DNA from 4 places in the Streptomyces sp. NPDC006309 genome. Region 4 is predicted to be linked to each of the others. Evidence: riboswitches for the same ligand, from Rfam matches in the RefSeq annotation. Region 4 holds a riboswitch; each other region holds the start of a gene.

Region 1 (4,598 bases), on a different contig from region 4:
CCCGGTGAGGCCAGGCCCTGGGCGTTCCCGGCCCCCGAGCGCGGCACCCTCGGCAACGGCCTGACCGTGCTGCGCTGTCACCGCCCCGGCCAGCAGGTCGTCGCCGTGGAGGTGCTGCTGGACGCGCCGCTGGACGCCGAGCCCGCCGGTCTGGACGGCGTCGCCACGATCATGGCGCGGGCCTTCTCGGAGGGCACCGACCGGCACTCGGCCGAGGAGTTCGCCGCCGAGCTGGAGCGCGCGGGCGCCACGCTCGACGCGCACGCCGACCACCCCGGCGTCCGGCTCGGCCTGGAGGTCCCGGCCTCCCGGCTGGCCAGGGGCCTCGGCCTGCTCGCCGACGCCCTGCGCGCGCCCGCCTTCGCCGAGAGCGAGGTCGAGCGGCTGGTCCGCAACCGCCTGGACGAGATCCCGCACGAGCTGGCCAGCCCGGCTCGCCGGGCCGCCAAGGAACTCTCCAGGGAGCTGTTCCCGGCGGACTCGCGCATGTCCCGCCCGCGCCAGGGCACCGAGGAGACGGTCGCGAAGATCGACGCGGCGGCCGTACGCGCCTTCTACGACCGCCATGTGCGGCCCGCCACGGCCACCGTGGTCGTCGTCGGCGACCTGACCGGCGCCGACCTGGACGCGCTGCTCGCCGACACCCTGGGCGCCTGGACCGGCACCCCTGGCGAGCCCCGGCCCGTGCCGCCGGTGACCGCCGACGACACCGGGCGCGTGATCGTCGTGGACCGGCCCGGTGCCGTCCAGACGCAACTGCTCATCGGCCGCGTGGGGGCCGACCGGCACGACCGGGTCTGGCCCGCCCAGGTGCTCGGCACGTACTGCCTCGGCGGCACCCTCACCTCCCGCCTGGACCGCGTCCTGCGCGAGGAGAAGGGCTACACCTACGGCGTGCGCGCCTTCGGTCAGGTCCTGCGCTCGGCGCCGGACGGCACGGGCGCGGCGATGCTCGCCATCAGCGGCTCGGTGGACACGCCGAACACCGGCCCCGCGCTGGACGACCTGTGGAAGGTGCTGCGCACGCTCGCGGCGGAGGGCCTGACCGACGCGGAGCGGGACGTCGCCGTGCAGAACCTCGTCGGCGTGGCGCCGCTGAAGTACGAGACCGCGGCGGCCGTCGCGAGCACGCTGGCCGACCAGGTCGAGCAGCACCTGCCCGACGACTTCCAGGCGACGCTGTATCAGCGGCTGGCCGCCACGGGCACGGTGGAGGCCACCGCTGCCGTCGTGAACGCCTTCCCGGTGGACCGCCTGGTGACGGTCCTCGTCGGTGACGCGTCCCGGATCAAGGAGCCGGTCGAGGCACTCGGCATCGGCGAAGTCACCGTCGTCGCCGCGGAGTAGACGCACCGGCGGACGCGAAGGCGTACGCGCGCGCGTGGGGCCCTGCCGACCTACGGGTCGTCAGGGCCCCTGCCGTTCCACTCGTTCACTCAGATGCCCGTTTTGGGGCGGAGGTTGCCTGTCTGCCCTGTGGGATGCGCTACAAAAACCCGGATCTGTTTGAGGAGGGGGAGCGGGCCGCCGTACCGTCATCCGGGCTGTTCGTCAGGCAGTGCGCCGCACCCGCGGCAGCGGACAGTCATCGCCGAGTCCCCGTACGGCGCGAGCCAGGGGAGCCGGGGACCCATCGTCCCTGGGGTGAATCGGGCGCCCGCGCGTGAGCGAGGGGGCCCGTAGGAGACCTTCCTGCTCCGAACCCGTCAGCTAACCCGGTAGGCGAGAGGGAAGGAAAGGACCAGCCACTTCATGGCGTTCATGTGCGCCACCGGGAAGCACCGCAAGCCCGGCCGGGTCAAGCGCACCACCGCTCAGGCGGCGGGTGTCGCGGCCCTCACCACCACCGGCGTCATCGGCACCCTCGCCGCGTCCCCGGCGCTCGCCGCGGACAGCTCCGTGGAGGAGACCGGCCTCACCCCGGTCCTCACCGTGAACGACGACGTCGCCGAGCAGATCGACGCGCAGGCCGCCGCCCAGCAGCAGGCCGCCGAGCAGAAGGCGGCCGAGGCGGCCGCGGAGAAGGCGGCCGCCAAGAGGGCCCAGGAGGTCCGCGAGGCGCGGGTCCGCGCCGCCCGCGAGGCCGAGCGCAAGCGGCTGAACGCCTTCGTCATCCCGATCGCGCACTCGTACGTCTCCACGGCCTACCAGGCCAGCAGCTCCCTGTGGTCCTCCGGTTCGCACACCGGCATCGACTTCCACGCGGCCAGCGGCACCTCCGTCCACGCGGTGGGTTCCGGCACGGTCGTCTCCACGGGCTGGGGCGGCGCGTACGGCAACCAGATCGTGCTCCGGATGGCCGACGGCATGTACACCCAGTACGGCCACCTGTCGTCCATCGGTGTCACGGTGGGCCAGAAGGTCGTCCCGGGGCAGCAGATCGGCGTGTCGGGCGCGACCGGCAACGTCACCGGCCCGCACCTGCACTTCGAGGCCCGTACGACGCCCGACTACGGCTCGGACATCGACCCCGTCGCCTACCTCCGCAAGCACGGCGTGAACGTCTGACCGGACGGACACCCGCACGGCCTGCCAAGCCCCGGCTCACCGAGCCGGGGCTTTCTCCTTTTTCCGTCGTTTCCTTCCGGTGCCCGCCGGACCCGCTGACCAAAATATATCCATGGATGACGCCCGGCCGTCGGAAATTCAGGTCCATTGGAATAGAGTCACGGGAACACGCGTCCATCGTCGGCGTTTCACGGGTATTAAGGCGGAGGTCGGTCATGCGTATTCCGGCGCACTCGGTGTGCACCGCTGTCCGGGACGACATCGTCGCCGGTGTCCACGAACGCGGCAGCCGCCTCACCGAGGAAGTCCTGGCCCGCCGCTACGGCGTCTCGCGTGTCCCCGTCCGCGAGGCCCTGCGCACCCTGGAGGCGGAGGGTTTCGTGGTGACACGCCGGCACGCGGGCGCGTGCGTGGCCGAACCGACCGAGCAGGAGGCCGCCGACCTGCTGGAGATGCGGCTGCTGCTGGAGCCGCTGGGGGCCGCCCGGGCCGCGCAGCGGCGCACCGAGGCCCATCTGAAGGTGCTGCGCGGACTGGTCCGGCTGGGCCAGGAGCGGGCCAGGAGGGGTGGCGGCGAGGATCTGCGCGCGCTGGGCGGCTGGTTCCACGAGACGCTCGCCCAGGCCTCCGGCAGCCCCTCGCTGACCTCGGTGCTCACCCAGCTGCGGCACAAGATCGCCTGGATGTACGCGGTGGCTACGCCGCTCGCCCCGGTGGAGTCGTGGGCGGAGCACGGGGCGATCGTGGACGCGGTGGCGCGGGGGGACGGGGAGCGCGCGCGGGCGCTCACCGCGCTGCACACCGAGCGCGCCACCAGCGGCCACCGGCTGCGTTTCCCCGGTGCCCCGGGGCGTGTGAGGACTTCGCAACGGGCCGTAAACACGACGGGCCCGCGGAATTAACACGGACGCCGTATACAAAGGAGGGGAATTGTCGGGCGAATGTCTCCCGCTTGTCGGCCGGATGTTTTCCCCTGCCTGAATTCCGTTCCCTGTGAATTCGCGAGGAAGTTCCGGCGCGAGCCGGCCGTGAACCGGCGCAATACCGTGCGGAGCGTGCGCGGAAACGCCGGAGCCGCGCCGCCCCGGGGGGCGAACGCGGCTCCGGCGCTCTGCGCGGTAAGGCTCAGACGGTCTCCGGGAGCTCCTCGAGACCCTCGGAGACCAGCTTGGCCAGACGGTCGAGGGCGGCGTCCGCGCCCTCGGCGTCCGAGGCGAGGACGATCTCCTCGCCACCCTGGGCGCCCAGGCCCAGGACGCCCAGCATGGAGGCCGCGTTGACGGGGTCGCCCCCGGCCTTGGCGATCGTCACCGGGACGCCTGTGGCCGTGGCGGCTCGGACGAAGATGGAAGCGGGGCGGGCGTGGAGGCCCTCGGCCCAGCCGACGTTGACGCGGCGCTCAGCCATGTGATGCTGCCCTTCAGTACTCAGGGTTGTCTAGACCAGTTTCCCATATCGTGAAGCGTGCCCGGAGCGGACCTTCGTCCCCTCCGTGTGCCGTCGGACCGCGGCCTCGGTCCGGCGTGTCGTCCTCCACAGACTGCCTCGCGACGTTGTCGTACGCGAGCCGTACTCTGGGGCCCATGCAGACCCCGGCGGACCGGCAGGACCGGCACGAGTACCCCGCCCACTGGGAGGCGGACGTGGTGCTGCGCGACGGGGGTACCGCGCGCATCCGGCCCATCACCGTCGATGACGCCGACCGCCTGGTCAGCTTCTACGAGCAGGTCTCGGACGAGTCGAAGTACTACCGCTTCTTCGCGCCCTACCCGCGGCTGTCCGCCAAGGACGTCCACCGCTTCACGCACCACGACTTTGTGGACCGGGTGGGACTCGCGGCCACCATCGGCGGCGAGTTCATCGCCACCGTACGCTACGACCGCATCGGCGCCGACGGCATGCCCGCCTCCGGGCCCGCCGACGAGGCCGAGGTCGCCTTCCTCGTCCAGGACGCCCACCAGGGCCGCGGGGTCGCCTCCGCCCTGCTGGAGCACGTGGCGGCCGTGGCGCGCGAGCGGGGCATCCGCCGCTTCGCCGCCGAGGTGCTGCCCGCCAACAGCAGGATGATCAAGGTGTTCACGGACGCCGGA
Region 2 (4,598 bases), on a different contig from region 4:
GAGCGGACCGGAGCCGGTCCGCGTGAGAGGGGTGTGCCCATGTCCCGACCGTTCGCCCGCCAGGTCCTGCCCGAGTTCACCGAGCGCACGGGCAGCGGCGCCCGCACCCTCGACCCGTACGGCAAGCTCTTCGAGTCCCGGATCGTCCTCCTCGGCACCCCGGTCGACGACACCGCCGCGAGCGACGTGACGGCCCAGCTCATGTACCTCGAACACGCGGCCCCTGACCGGGACATCACGCTGTACATCAACTCGCCGGGCGGCCCCTTCCACGCCATGACCACGATCTACGACACCATGCGCTACATCAGCTGCGACGTGGCGACGTACTGCCTGGGACAGGCCTCCTCCACCGCCGCGGTGCTGCTCGCGGCCGGCGCCCCGGGCAAGCGGTCCGCACTGCCCGGCGCGCGCATGCTGATCGAACAGCCCGGACTGCCCGAGCCGGTGCGCGGCCGGCCCAGCGATCTCCTCATCGAGGCCGAGGAGCTGGCCCGGGTCCGCGCACTGCTGGCGGAGATGCTCGTCCGGCACACGGGGCGCACGGCCGGGCAGGTGCACGAGGATCTGGCGCGGGACCTGTTCCTGGACGCCCCCGGGGCCCTCGCCTACGGCCTGGTGGATCACATCGTGCCCAGCCGCCGGAACGCGCCCGGCGCACCGGACGCGAGGTGAGCCCCCCGATGCCGCCGGAGCTGCCGCCGCTGCCCGCGCTGACCCGCGCCGAGGGCGACCTGATCGACCGTTACCTGGAGGCGGCCGACCTGCTGGGCCGCGTCAATCCGGCCCGGCACGGAGACACGTACCGCGGGCTGCGCGCGGCCCAGGCCCTGGTGCGCAAGGCGGCAGAGCTCCGGGACGCGCTCGAGGTGATGCACGAGCGGGGCGAGACGGAGCTGCACGGGGACACGCTGGCACGGGCCTTGCGCGTGCTGGACGGTGAGCGCCGTACCGCTCGCGTCGCGCTCCCGCCCGATGCCGTCGGCTGAGGCGGACACCCGGCCGGCCGTCCGAAGTCCCCGTGTCGACGCTTTCCGTTCGCGCCGGGCTCGAAACGGTCCGAACGAGGTACGCCCGTCCGGTGGACATCCGGAATGATTTTCGGGCTTCCCGACTTGTGCGGCATGTGGGTCGGGTGTGCGGCGGAGAGCGTTTAGCCCCAGGTCGGGGGCTACGCACGGGTCCTGACGATGACTCGAACACAGCGATGTCCACCCGAACGGGTGAGTGGTGAGTAACACCACAAAGCCCCGATTCCGTTGGGATTTTCCGACAGTTGTAGGTCAAGATCCCTGACTGACGACAAGACCCCGCCACCGCGGCGGGGCGATCCGGGCGGACGCCGAGTCCTGCCGCCGCCCGGATGACCGGTCGACAGGAGTGGATCGGCAGGAGTGGAGGACCCAGGCAAGACGGGTCGCCGGAACACATGTTCGTCTGCTCGACGCGGACGGGCGGGGTTCCGAGCCGCCCTTGGGGTGAAGCCGTGGCGACACGGCCGGGCAACTTCGCCAGCCCGAATCCGACAGGTCATCCTTCACAGGCGGCTGACGAAGGGTTGCGCATGACTGCGCTCAATCGTGTCCCGTCACTGATGGCCAGGGCCGGCACCGCCTCGGCCCTCACCCTCGCCGCCGTGGGCGGCTCGATCGCCGTGCCCGGCCTCGCCACCGACGCGTCCGCCGCCACGATGGCGACGAAGGCACTCAAGGTCGCGGCCTCCAAGAAGGGTGCGCCGTACAAGTGGGGCGCCACAGGTCCGCGCAGGTTCGACTGCTCGGGGCTGACTTTCTACTCCTTCAAGAAGGTGGGCAAGAAGCTGCCGCGCACCGCAGCGCAGCAGTACAACAAGACCCACCACATCTCCGCCCGCAGCCGCAAGGCGGGTGACCTGGTGTTCTTCCACTCGGGTTCCAGCGTGTACCACGTCGGCATCTACGCGGGCCACGGAAAGATCTGGCACGCCCCGAGGACCGGTGACGTGGTGAGGCTTCAGAAGATCTGGACCAGGAGCGTCTGGTACGGCCGGGTCAGCTGACCCGGCCGCGGAGCGAGAGCGCCCGGCCCCGGCCCCCGCCACGGTGAACGGCCGGCTCCGGGCGCCGGGCCCGCTCCGAGCGTTGGGCCCGCTCCGAGCGCCGTAGCGCCGCCCCGGGCCGCCCGTCACCACGGGCGGCCCGGGGCCGACACGTCCCGCGGCGGAGCCGGCCGGGCGGCCATGCCGCTCAGGGCTCCTGCGGCCCGCCTGCCGGTAACGGGGCGGCCGGCAGCGTCCAGGGGAGTTCGATACAGACCGTCTTGCCGCCCTCACGGGTGGGGCGGACGCGGAGCCTGCCGCCGTGCTCCGCGGTGAGCCAGCGGATGATGACCATGCCGCGGCCGTTGTCCTGCTGCACGGCGGCGGGCAGTCTCTTCGGGAAGCGGGGATGACTGTCCGTGACACCGATGCGCAGGTGTTCGTCACGGTCCAGTGCGATGTCGACCGTGAAGGTGGGTGACTGGCCGAGGGTGTGCTGCACGGCGTTGGTGGCCAGCTCCGAGACGATCAGCCGCACGGTGTCGGCCGTTTCGGTGTCCGAGGGCAGACCCCACTCCACGAGGGTGCCCACGACGTAGGAGCGGGCGGCGGAGACCGAGGCGGGATCGCTCGGCAGAGTGACGGATGCTTCCAGATGGTCTGCCATGGCGACGTCGTCCCTTTCCCGCGGGACCGCGGTCCGACATACAGCGAATGCTTCGAGTACGGTCCCGGAACTGGTGCTTGTTCGCCAGACTGCCATCAACGGGTCGGTCAGGGGGAGCGATCCACCGGGATATGCATATATCTGTCGCTCGAAGCGGTGAACCCTGCGCTGCGAAACCGTATGTGGGCGGCCCGGAAGGAGTAAGGAGGAGCCCATGCAGAACGGTCCGGCAGTGCGCCGTCGCAAACTGGGCGCCGAACTGCGCAGGCTGCGTACCGGCGCCGGATTCACCAGCGGTGAGGCGGCCCGGCTCGTCGGCTGGCACCAGTCGAAAGTGAGCCGGATCGAGACCGGGGCCAGTGGTGTGAAACCGGCCGATCTGCGGTTACTGCTGGACGCCTACGGCGTCCACGACGGACACCTGCGCGAGTTGCTGCTGATGCTGGCGGGGTCGCAGGACGCGGGCGGCCGGAACCGCTGGTGGCACGCCTACCGCGGGGAACTCCCGCCCACCTACCGCGATTTCATCAGCCTGGAGTCGCAGGCGAGCGCCATGCGCACCCTGGAGACCACGGTCGTGCCGGGCCTGCTCCAGACGGCCGAGTACGCCCGCGCGGTGACCCGGGCGGCCGTCAAGGACCTGGACGAGGACCGGCTGGACACCCTGGTGGAGGTGCGTCTGGCCAGGCAGGACGTGTTACGCGCGGACCCGCCGCCGGCGCTGAGCGCCGTACTGGACGAGGCGGTGCTGCGCCGGGAGGTCGGCGGTCGCGCGGTGATGTCCCGTCAGCTGGAGCGGCTGATGGAGGCCGCCTCGCTGCCCCAGGTACGGCTCCAGATCCTGCCCTTCAGTGCCGGGGCGCATATCGGCCTCACCGGGCCTTTCGTTATCTTCTCATTTCCGAGCACTTCCGATCTGGATGTAGTCGTTCTCGACCAGTTGACGAGTAGCCTCTACCTGGAACGGAAAGAAGACCTGGTGGCCTACACCGAGGCCTTCCAGACCCTTCAGTTCCACGCCCTTTCCCCCGAGGACTCGTTGGACTACATCGCCGCAATAGGTGACGGCGCGTAAGGAGGCACCATGCCCGCACCGCCTCGGAACATCCCTGCCAGTACCGACCTGCCCGACGCGCGCTGGCTGCGCAGCAGTTACAGCACGGGCGCCAACAACTGCGTGGAGACGGCCCGGCCGCGCTCCGGCCCCGGAGCCGGGCTGCTCGCCGTGCGTGACTCCAAGACCCCGGCCGGACCGGCGCTGCTCTTCTCCGCCGGCAGCTGGTCCGAATTCATCACCGCGCTCTGATCAGAACCGGTCATTTCTTTCATCGTCATCCGGTGACACACGGCCGTGTCACGCCGACTCATGGTCGCGTCTCGCCGATGACGCGTACAGCGTGTTCGATCTCGGCCCCGGACAGGTCCGCGCGGGCGGTCAGCCTCAGCCGTGAGATGCCGTCGGGCACGGAGGGAGGACGGAAACAGCCCACGGACAGGCCCGCCGTACGGCAGTCGGCCGCCCAGCGCACCGCCTGCTCCGGGGACGGAGCCCGCACGGAGACCACCGCGGCGTCCGGACGCACCGCCTCCAGACCCGCGGCGGTCAGCCGTGCATGCAGTTCCGCGGCCACCTCACGGGCGCGCGCCGCCCGTCCCGGCTCGCGCTCCAGCAGCCGCAGCGCGGCCAGCGCGGCACCGGCCGCCGCCGGCGCCAGGCCCGTGTCGAAGATGAACGTGCGGGCCGCGTTGACCAGGTGGTCGATCACCCGGGCCGGGCCGAGCACCACACCACCCTGGCTGCCCAGCGACTTGGACAGGGTCGCCGTGGCGACCACGTCATCGGCTCCCGCGAGGCCGGCCGCGTACGGCGCGCCCCGGCCGCCGTCGCCCAGCACGCCGAGCCCGTGGGCGTCG
Region 3 (4,598 bases), on a different contig from region 4:
AGGTAGGCGCGCCAGGCGCGCTGCTCCTGCGGAGTGAGCCAGCGGGTCGTCATGCCGCCAGTGTAGGTTTGTTCCAACTTTGAACCAAGACTTCGGCCGGTCCACCGGGCCGCCGCGAGGGAGTACGCCGATGCCCCTGCCGTACGTACTGCTGTCCGCCGCCGTCTCCCTCGACGGCTACCTGGACGACACCGGCCCCGAACGGCTCCTGCTGTCCGGCCCGGCCGACTTCGACCGGGTCGACGCGGTACGGGCCTCCGCCGACGCCATCCTGATCGGCGCCGGCACGATCCGCGCCGACAACCCGCGTCTGCTGGTCAACTCCGCCGAGCGGCGCGCGGCGCGGGTCGCGGCGGGCCGGCCGGCGTACCCGCTGAAGGTGACGGTCACCGCCTCCGGCGACCTCGACCCGGGCGCCCACTTCTGGCACACCGGCGGCGACAAGCTCGTCTGCACCACCGACGCCGGCGCCGGCCGGGCCGCGCGTCTCCTCGGCGGCACCGCCGACGTCGTGGCGCTCGGCCCCGTCCTGGACTGGCGGGCCCTGCTGGAGCATCTGCACGACGTGCGGGGCGTCGAGCGCCTGATGGTCGAGGGCGGCGGCCAGGTCCACACCCAGCTGCTCCAGCAGGACCTCGCCGACGAACTCCAGCTCGTCCTCGCCCCGCTCCTCGTCGGCGACCCCGCGGCCCCGCGCCTGTTCGGCCCCGGCGCCTACCAGGACGGACGCCTGCGCCTGACCGAGACCCGCCGTATCGAGGACGTCGTCCTCATGCGCTACGAGCCCACGGCCCCCGGCACCGGTCCGGTCCCCACCCCGGCCGACCGTCACTGGCTGCGCACCGCCTGCGAACTCGCCGCCCTGTGCCCGCCCTCCCGGACGGCGTTCAGTGTGGGCGCGGTCGTGGTCGCCGCGGACGGTACGGAGCTGGCCCGCGGCCACTCCCGCGAAGGCGCCGACCCTGTGGTCCACGCGGAGGAGGCGGCCCTCGCGAAGACCGACCCGGCCGACCCGCGCCTGCCCGGCGCCACGGTCTACAGCAGCCTGGAACCCTGCGCCCGCCGCGCCTCCCGCCCCGCCCCCTGCGCCGAGCTGATCCTGCGGGCCGGGGTGCGCCGGGTGGTCACGGCGTGGCGGGAGCCCGACACGTTCGTCGCGGCGGCCGACGGCTCGGGTGTGCTGACCGGCGCGGGCGCCCGGGTCGTCGTACTGCCGGAGCTGGAGTCCCTCGCCAAGGCGCCGAACGGGCATCTGCTCGCCGGATGACACTCAGGGCCGGAATCCATTGGATTCCGGCCCTGAGTTCCAGTAGCGGGGACAGGATTTGAACCTGCGACCTCTGGGTTATGAGCCCAGCGAGCTACCGAGCTGCTCCACCCCGCGTCGTTGTGTCTCTACTGTACGCCATCCACAGGGTGCGATGCACATCGCTTCCGCGGCCCCCCGGCAGCTGTGACGGACCGTGATCGGGTGGGCCCTGTGCGGTGACGGTCGAGTCACCATCAAAGCCGCGAGTGACTCCTGTACGTCGGTCAACTCGCCCGCTTTGTGCATGTCATGACCGGTAAATCCCCAGGTTTGAACATTGATGATCATGGCGAACAGCTTGGAAAGTGACTGGCGGGTCTATTAACGTTCGATAACGCAGCGCGGTCGTCCCAGCCGTCACCGACGGCTCCGCGCGCACGCGCCGAATCCCGCAAGGGAACCGGGGAACCACCACCCTGGGGTGAATCTCGCGAACGCCGACGTGGAGCCCACACGGTCCACGACCGGTATACGCGCGTAGGAGACCTTCCCGCTCCGAACCCGTCAGCTAACCCGGTAGGCGGCGGAAGGAAAGGAGCACGCCCGCGTGGCGTCCAACCGCCCTGCCCCCGAAATCCCGTTCGTGCCGGCTCGGCGCGAGACCGAGACCTTCGGCTACGACGCCCACCGGGCCGACGCGGGCCCCTGGGAGGAGTGGAACCCCACCGAGGACTCCGTCGCCCCGGTCCGCGGCCGGCACCGGGTCGCCAAGCAGCGCGGCGGCTTCGCCCGCAGCTCCACCGTCCTCGGCGTCGGCGTGATGGCCGCGGTCGGCGCGGGCGGCATGGCCAGCGCCAACACCGGCAAGCCGCCGGTCTCCCTCTCCCTGCCGGACCTGCCCTCCGTCGGCTCCCTCTTCGGCGACACCGCCACCGAGGCGCCGCAGACCGCCACGACCGCGCTCAGCAGCGTCGGCGTGGCCTCCGCCGAGGACCAGCGGGACACCGACGCGGGCGAGGCCCTGCGCAACCGGATCATGGCCCAGGCCGAGCAGCAGCAGGGCCAGGCCGACAACAAGGCCACCGCCGTCGCCCTCGCCGCCGCCGAGAAGCAGAGCGCGGCCGCCGCCGCCCAGGCCGAGAAGGAGGCCGCCGCGAAGGCGGCCGAGGCCAAGGGCGAGGCGGAGGCCGCCGCCGCGAAGAAGGCGGACCAGAAGGCCGCGAAGGCGGCCGAGGAGAAGCGGCTGGCCGAGCCGGCGAAGCCGGCCGGGAAGTACACGCTGCCCACCTCCTCCTACACGATCACCTCGACGTTCGGCCAGGCCGGCACGATGTGGTCCTCCGGCCACCACACCGGCCTGGACTTCGCCGCCCCCACCGGCACCCTCATCAAGGCCATCCACGGTGGCACGATCACCGAGGCGGGCTGGGCCGGCTCCTACGGCTACCGCACGATCCTCACCCTGGACGACGGCACCGAACTGTGGTTCTGCCACCAGTCCTCGATCAACGTCACGGCCGGCCAGAAGGTCACCACCGGCGAGGTCATCGGCCGGGTCGGCGCCACCGGCAACGTCACCGGCCCGCACCTGCACCTGGAGGTCCACCCCGGCGGCCAGGCCGCCGCCATCGACCCGATGGCGTGGCTGCGGGACAAGGGCCTCACCCCCTGACGGTTTTGCGGGAACTTGGCGCCGGCGGCGGATTGTGATCATCGCCGCCGGCGTTGTAGTGACGTATGACCTCACTGACATCACTCCGCACACTCGGCTCCTCCGACCTCCGGGTCTTCCCGCTCGCCCTCGGCGGCAACGTCTTCGGCTGGACCGCCGACGAGCAGGCCTCCTTCGCCGTCCTCGACGCCTACACGGCCGCCGGCGGCAACTTCATCGACACCGCCGACTCCTACTCCGCCTGGATCGAGGGCAACCGGGGCGGCGAGTCGGAGACGATCATCGGCAAGTGGATCAAGGCCCGCGGCAACCGCGACGACGTCGTCATCGCCACCAAGGTCAGCCAGCACCCCGAGTACCGGGGCCTGTCCGCGGCGAACATCAAGGCCGCCGCCGACGCCTCGCTGCGCCGTCTGGAAACCGACCGCATCGACCTCTACTACACCCACTTCGACCAGCCCGAGGTGCCGGTCGAGGAGATCATCGGCGCGCTGGACGAGCTGGTGAAGGCGGGCAAGGTCCGGCACATCGCCGCCTCCAACATCAGCCCCGAGCGCCTCCGGGCCTCCCTCGACCACTCCGACCGCGAGGGCCTGGCCCGCTACGTCGCCCTCCAGCCCCACTACAACCTGGTCTCCCGCGACACGTACGAGGGCCCGCTCCAGGACCTCGCCGCCCGCGAGAACCTGGCCGCCGTCCCCTACTTCTCCCTCGCGTCGGGCTTCCTCACCGGCAAGTACCGCCCCGGTACGACCGTCGACAGCGCCCGCGCCGGTACGGCCCGCAAGTACGCGGACTCCGAGGGCGGCCGGCGGGTCCTGGCGGCCCTGGACGACATCGCCGCCGCCCACGAGGTCCCGGTCGCCACGGTCGCGCTGGCCTGGCTGGCCGCCCAGCCGACCGTCACGGCCCCGATCGCCTCGGCACGCACGGTGGAACAGCTCCCGGCGCTGCTGGGTGTGGCGGACCTGACGCTCACGGACGACGAGCTGGCCACCCTGACCACGGCCTCCGCGTAGCCCCCCGGCCCGCCCCGGCCGATCCGCCCCGGCCGTCCCGTCCGGCTATGTCCGGTACGGGTTGTAGGCCGGGTGGGCGCCCGCCGGGGCGCCCTGCCAGTACGGCACGGGGCCCACGTACACCGGGCGGGCCGGCGTGGCGGCCCGCGCCGCGTACTCCAGTGCCGGGCGTGCCGGTTCCCTGCGCCGCCACAGCTCGTCCAGCAGCTCCCGCTCCCGTACGACGAAGTCGGCCCCGGCCCGCCCGCGCCGCCCCCGGTGCCGCAGGAACGCCAGCGAGGTCGCGTACGCCTCGTAGCGCGCCACCTCCCGCGCCGCCGGCCGGCCGAGGTGGTGCCGGGCGTAGTCCCGGGCCATCCGCCGCGCCCGCATCGACCCGAGCGCGAACGGCTCGCCCGGGCCCAGCCATCCGGCCAGTACGTACGCGGGGAGTTCCGCGCGCACCGTCCGCAGCTCCCGCTGCCGCGTCCAGATCGCGAGCCAGGTCAGCAGCGCGAACGCGGGCAGCATGAAGGCGGCGTAGACGGCGAAGAACCCGTACCGGCCGAACGTGGAGGAGCCGTTCCAGAAGGCGTGCATGCTCATCGCGAGCAGCAGTCCGCAGACCGGCAGCAGGGCCCGCCGCACACGCTGCCGCTCGCCGGAGCGCGCTGCGACA
Region 4 (4,598 bases):
CCACCGACCCCTACCCCGCCTACGCCTGGCTGCGCGAGCACGCCCCCGTGCACCGCACGCGGTTGCCGAGCGGGGTCGAGGCCTGGCTCGTCACCCGGTACGCCGACGCCCGGCAGGCCCTGGCCGACCAGCGGTTGAGCAAGAACCCGGCGCATCACGACGAGCCCGCGCACGCCAGGGGCAAGACCGGCATCCCCGGCGAACGCAAGGCCGAACTGATGACGCATCTGCTGAACATCGACCCGCCGGACCACACCCGGCTGCGCAGGCTGGTCAGCAAGGCGTTCACCCCGCGCCGGGTCGCCGAGTTCGCGCCCCGGGTGCAGCAGCTGACCGACGACCTCATCGACCGGTTCGCGGCATCGGGATCCGCCGACCTCATCCACGAGTTCGCCTTCCCGCTGCCCATCTACGCCATCTGCGACCTGCTCGGCGTCCCGCGCGAGGACCAGGACGACTTCCGGGACTGGGCGGGCATGATGATCCGGCACGGCGGCGGGCCCCGGGGCGGCGTCGCCCGGTCGGTGAAGAAGATGCGCGGCTATCTCGCCGAGCTGATCCACCGCAAGCGCGCTGCCCTGCCAGCCGACCCGGCGCCCGGCGAGGACCTGATCTCCGGCCTGATCCGGGCCTCCGACCACGGCGAGCACCTCACCGAGAACGAGGCCGCCGCGATGGCCTTCATCCTGCTGTTCGCCGGCTTCGAGACGACGGTCAACCTCATCGGCAACGGCACCTACGCCCTGCTCACCCACCCCGAGCAGCGCCTGCGGCTCCAGGAGTCCCTGGCGCGCGGGGAACGGGACCTGCTGGAGACCGGCGTGGAGGAACTGCTGCGCTACGACGGCCCGGTGGAGCTGGCCACCTGGCGGTTCGCCACCGAGCCGCTCACCATCGGCGGGCAGGACATCGCTCCGGGCGATCCGGTGCTCGTCGTGCTGGCCGCGGCCGACCGGGACCCGGAGCGGTTCGCCGGCCCGGACGTGCTCGACCTCGCCCGCCGCGACAACCAGCACCTCGGCTACGGCCACGGCATCCACTACTGCCTCGGCGCGCCGCTCGCCCGGCTGGAGGGCCAGACCGCGCTCGCCACCCTGCTCACCCGCCTGCCCGACCTGCGTCTCGCCGCGGACCCGGCCGAGCTGCGCTGGCGCGGCGGGCTCATCATGCGCGGCCTGCGCACCCTGCCGGTGGAGTTCACACCCACCGCCTGAGACCCACCGCGCCACCGGAAATGACAGACGTTCAACTTTGTGATCTTCACGTGATCTGTGCGGCATTAACTTGTGACAAGTGATCGTCTGCCGATACGTTCACCCCTCAGCGCGGCGGGCACTGTTCGCCGCCGGTCCTGCTGTCGCTCGAAAGGCTTCTGCATGCTCTCCGGGAACGGCCGACACCGTCGCCCCCGCCAGGCTCCGGCCCTCCTCGTCGCGGCCGGCGTGACCGGTTCCGCCATCGCCATTCCGCTCCTCGGTGCCGCGAGCGCCCACGCGGCCGACGGCACCACGTGGGACAAGGTGGCCGAATGCGAGAGCGGCGGCTCCTGGAGCGCGGACCCCGGCAACGGGTACTTCGGCGGCCTCCAGATCTCGCAGGACGACTGGGCCAAGTACGGCGGCAGCCAGTACGCGGCCAGCGCCGACCAGGCCAGCCGCTCCCAGCAGATCGCCGTCGCCGAGAAGATCCTCGCCGCCAAGGGCACCACTCCGTGGGCCACCTGCGCCCTGCTGTCCGGGCTGACCTCGGACTCGGGCTCCGTGGACGTCGACACCGGCGTCGGCGGCACCGGCGGCAGCGGTGACACCGCTGACGCCGGGGGTTCGACCGGCACCTCGGACCCGACCGGCTCGCCGGGATCGACCGGTACGTCCGGCAGTGCCGGTACTTCCGGCACCTCCGGCACGTCCGGCTCGCCGGATTCGCCGTCCTCCACCGGTGCCGGCTCGGACGCCGGCACCGGCTCCGGCTCCTCCTCGGATCCGGCCACCACGCCGACCGCGAAGCCGGGCAAGGGCGCAGGCAAGGCCACCGGGACCAAAGCTCCCAAGTCCGACAAGTCCACTCCGTCGGACGCCGGAACCCCGCAGGCCGGCGGCAGCCCGGCCACGGCCACCCCCGGCGCCGGAAATCCGGACAATCCCCAGCAAGCCGCCGGTTCCTGGAGTCTGGTCGACACCGGCAGCCTGGACGCCGGCGGGCGCCACCGTGGCACGAGTGCGGACGAAACCGTGACAAACGGTCAAAGCCCCGCACTGGCCGGCCGGCACGCCTCCCGGGAGCCGGGCGCCTACACCGTCCACGAGGGCGACACCCTCGGCTCCATCGCCGACTCCCTTGACGTCGACGGCGGATGGCGCGCGCTCTACGCCGGCAACAAGAAGGCCATCGGCGCGGACCCGAACCACATCAGTGCCGGTCAGACCCTCGAAGTCGGGGGCGAAACGGACGCGAAATAGCGAGAATTGACGCCTCATTTGGCGGCTGATGTCCGTTTTGGCGAGAGTGTGGGATGAGTCTCAGAAGCCCTGATCGTCTTTGAAATTCCGGCGATCACGTGTCTACGGTCGAGATCGCTCGTCACCACGAGCCCCGGCAGCCGCAACGCCGAATCCTGCCAGCGGTTGCCCGGGAACAGTCGTCGCGTCAAGCGCCGCAGGCAGGAGCGGGGGACCCAAGGTAAGTGCCGGGACCAGCAGTCGAAGAGGCTGGCACCGGCTGGGGGTGAAGCCGCACCTCGCGTGAGAGCGAGAGGTGCGGCCGGGCAACTCAACCGGCCCGAACCCGACAGCTCACCTCGCAGGCGTCGGTGAGGGGATAGATTCATGCTGTTTTCCGCCAAGGGCAAGCACCGTCGTCCGTCCAAGGCCGTTCGTGCCATCACGCTCGCCGGTGTCACCGGCGCCGCCGTCGCCGCCCCGCTGATGGCGACCGGCACCGCCTCCGCCGCCACCACCTCCGAGTGGGACGCCGTCGCCCAGTGCGAGTCCGGCGGCAACTGGGCCATCAACACCGGCAACGGTTACTACGGCGGCCTTCAGTTCTCCGCCTCCACCTGGGCCGCGTACGGCGGCACGCAGTACGCCGCCACCGCCGACCGGGCCGGCAAGGCGCAGCAGATCGCCGTCGCCGAGAAGGTCCTGGCCGCGCAGGGCAAGGGCGCCTGGCCGGTCTGCGGCACGGGCCTGTCGGGCGCGTCCTCCGGCGGCTCCGCCCCGAGCACCACCTCGGACTCGGCCGGCACCACCACCCGCTCCACCGACCAGCAGACCGCCTCCCGCTCCGCCGAGCGCCCGGCCGCGTCCGCGAGCCAGACCCCGAGCCAGGCCCCGAGCCAGAACAAGAGCAAGACCGTCACTACCCCGACCGGCAAGACGGTCAAGAAGGGCGACGGCGAGTACAAGGTCGTCACCGGTGACACCCTCAGCTCCATCGCCACCGCGCAGCACGTGCGGGGCGGCTGGGCGAAGCTGTTCGAGCTGAACAAGGACATCGTCCAGGACGCCAACCTCATCTACCCGGGTCAGCAGCTGCACCTGAAGTGACCCCCGGCTCCCCGCGAGCCACAGCCCCCTCACACCCGGCCCGCATACCGAGTGCCCCGTGAGGGGGGTCCCGCCCCACGGGCTCCCCGCCCGGTGCGTGTTCCCCCGTACGCACCGAGGCGGGGCTTTTTTCTGCCCGCCGCCCTTCCCCCGCGTCCCGGCCTCTTTTCGACGGGCCCTTTGTTTCGGCAACAAACAAAAGGTACGGTCACCTTGTCCACGGGACGGTCGGTCGGTGGCTGACGCCCCCGGGACGGTTAGGCTCTAGTCGCAAGGCACAGCCGTAAGGCACCCAGCCCGCACTTCCAGCGTCACATCCAAGAAGGAGATGCTCGTGCCGTCCATCGACGTCGTCGTAGCCCGGGAAATCCTGGACTCCCGAGGCAACCCCACGGTCGAGGTCGAGGTCGGCCTCGACGACGGCAGCACGGGTCGTGCCGCCGTTCCGTCCGGCGCCTCGACCGGCGCCTTCGAGGCCATCGAGCTGCGCGACGGTGACCCGAACCGCTACCAGGGCAAGGGCGTCGAGAAGGCGGTCCTCGCCGTGATCGAGCAGATCGGCCCGGAGCTGGTGGGCTACGACGCCACCGAGCAGCGCCTGATCGACCAGGCCATGTTCGACCTGGACGCCACCGACAACAAGGGCTCCCTCGGCGCCAACGCCATCCTCGGCGTCTCGCTCGCCGTCGCCCACGCCGCCTCCGAGGCCAGCGACCTGCCGCTCTTCCGCTACCTGGGCGGCCCGAACGCGCACCTGCTGCCGGTGCCGATGATGAACATCCTGAACGGCGGCTCGCACGCCGACTCCAACGTGGACATCCAGGAGTTCATGATCGCCCCGATCGGCGCGGAGTCCTTCTCCGAGGCCCTGCGCTGGGGCACCGAGGTCTACCACACGCTGAAGAAGGTCCTGAAGGGCAAGGGCCTGTCCACCGGTCTCGGCGACGAGGGCGGCTTCGCCCCGAACCTCGGCTCCAACCGCGAGGCCCTCGACCTCATCCTCGAGGCGATCAAGGAGGCCGGCTACACCCCCGGCGAGCAGATCGCCCTGGC

The links. A riboswitch is a leader RNA that binds a small molecule or an ion and turns the genes downstream of it on or off. The one in region 4 is predicted to bind cyclic di-AMP.
Positions count from the first base shown of each region.
Region 1: it holds a riboswitch for cyclic di-AMP, as region 4 does, so the genes downstream of both, ABZ117_RS04625 (M23 family metallopeptidase) here and ABZ117_RS05140 (transglycosylase family protein) in region 4, are expected to answer to the same signal.
Region 2: it holds a riboswitch for cyclic di-AMP, as region 4 does, so the genes downstream of both, ABZ117_RS25860 (C40 family peptidase) here and ABZ117_RS05140 (transglycosylase family protein) in region 4, are expected to answer to the same signal.
Region 3: it holds a riboswitch for cyclic di-AMP, as region 4 does, so the genes downstream of both, ABZ117_RS10770 (M23 family metallopeptidase) here and ABZ117_RS05140 (transglycosylase family protein) in region 4, are expected to answer to the same signal.

Region 1 is NZ_JBEXRO010000002.1:481,066-485,663, reverse strand. Features, by position in the region: gene ABZ117_RS04630 (pitrilysin family protein) at 1-1,347, shown strand, start outside; cyclic di-AMP (ydaO/yuaA leader) riboswitch at 1,580-1,740, shown strand; gene ABZ117_RS04625 (M23 family metallopeptidase) at 1,753-2,508, shown strand; gene ABZ117_RS04620 (GntR family transcriptional regulator) at 2,724-3,410, shown strand; gene ABZ117_RS04615 (HPr family phosphocarrier protein) at 3,634-3,915, opposite strand; gene ABZ117_RS04610 (GNAT family N-acetyltransferase) at 4,092-4,598, shown strand, end outside.
Region 2 is NZ_JBEXRO010000022.1:119,720-124,317, reverse strand. Features, by position in the region: gene ABZ117_RS25870 (ATP-dependent Clp protease proteolytic subunit) at 40-675, shown strand; gene ABZ117_RS25865 (hypothetical protein) at 684-989, shown strand; cyclic di-AMP (ydaO/yuaA leader) riboswitch at 1,425-1,562, shown strand; gene ABZ117_RS25860 (C40 family peptidase) at 1,565-2,038, shown strand; gene ABZ117_RS25855 (ATP-binding protein) at 2,226-2,684, opposite strand; gene ABZ117_RS25850 (helix-turn-helix transcriptional regulator) at 2,899-3,759, shown strand; gene ABZ117_RS25845 (DUF397 domain-containing protein) at 3,769-3,990, shown strand; gene ABZ117_RS25840 (8-amino-7-oxononanoate synthase) at 4,049-4,598, opposite strand, start outside.
Region 3 is NZ_JBEXRO010000005.1:365,656-370,253, forward strand. Features, by position in the region: gene ABZ117_RS10755 (MarR family transcriptional regulator) at 1-53, opposite strand, end outside; gene ABZ117_RS10760 (dihydrofolate reductase family protein) at 131-1,267, shown strand; tRNA gene ABZ117_RS10765 (tRNA-Met) at 1,311-1,384, opposite strand; cyclic di-AMP (ydaO/yuaA leader) riboswitch at 1,680-1,849, shown strand; gene ABZ117_RS10770 (M23 family metallopeptidase) at 1,857-2,921, shown strand; gene ABZ117_RS10775 (aldo/keto reductase) at 2,996-3,940, shown strand; gene ABZ117_RS10780 (PrsW family intramembrane metalloprotease) at 3,986-4,598, opposite strand, start outside.
Region 4 is NZ_JBEXRO010000003.1:75,810-80,407, reverse strand. Features, by position in the region: gene ABZ117_RS05150 (cytochrome P450) at 1-1,214, shown strand, start outside; gene ABZ117_RS05145 (transglycosylase family protein) at 1,377-2,459, shown strand; cyclic di-AMP (ydaO/yuaA leader) riboswitch at 2,642-2,821, shown strand; gene ABZ117_RS05140 (transglycosylase family protein) at 2,826-3,545, shown strand; gene eno (phosphopyruvate hydratase) at 3,880-4,598, shown strand, end outside.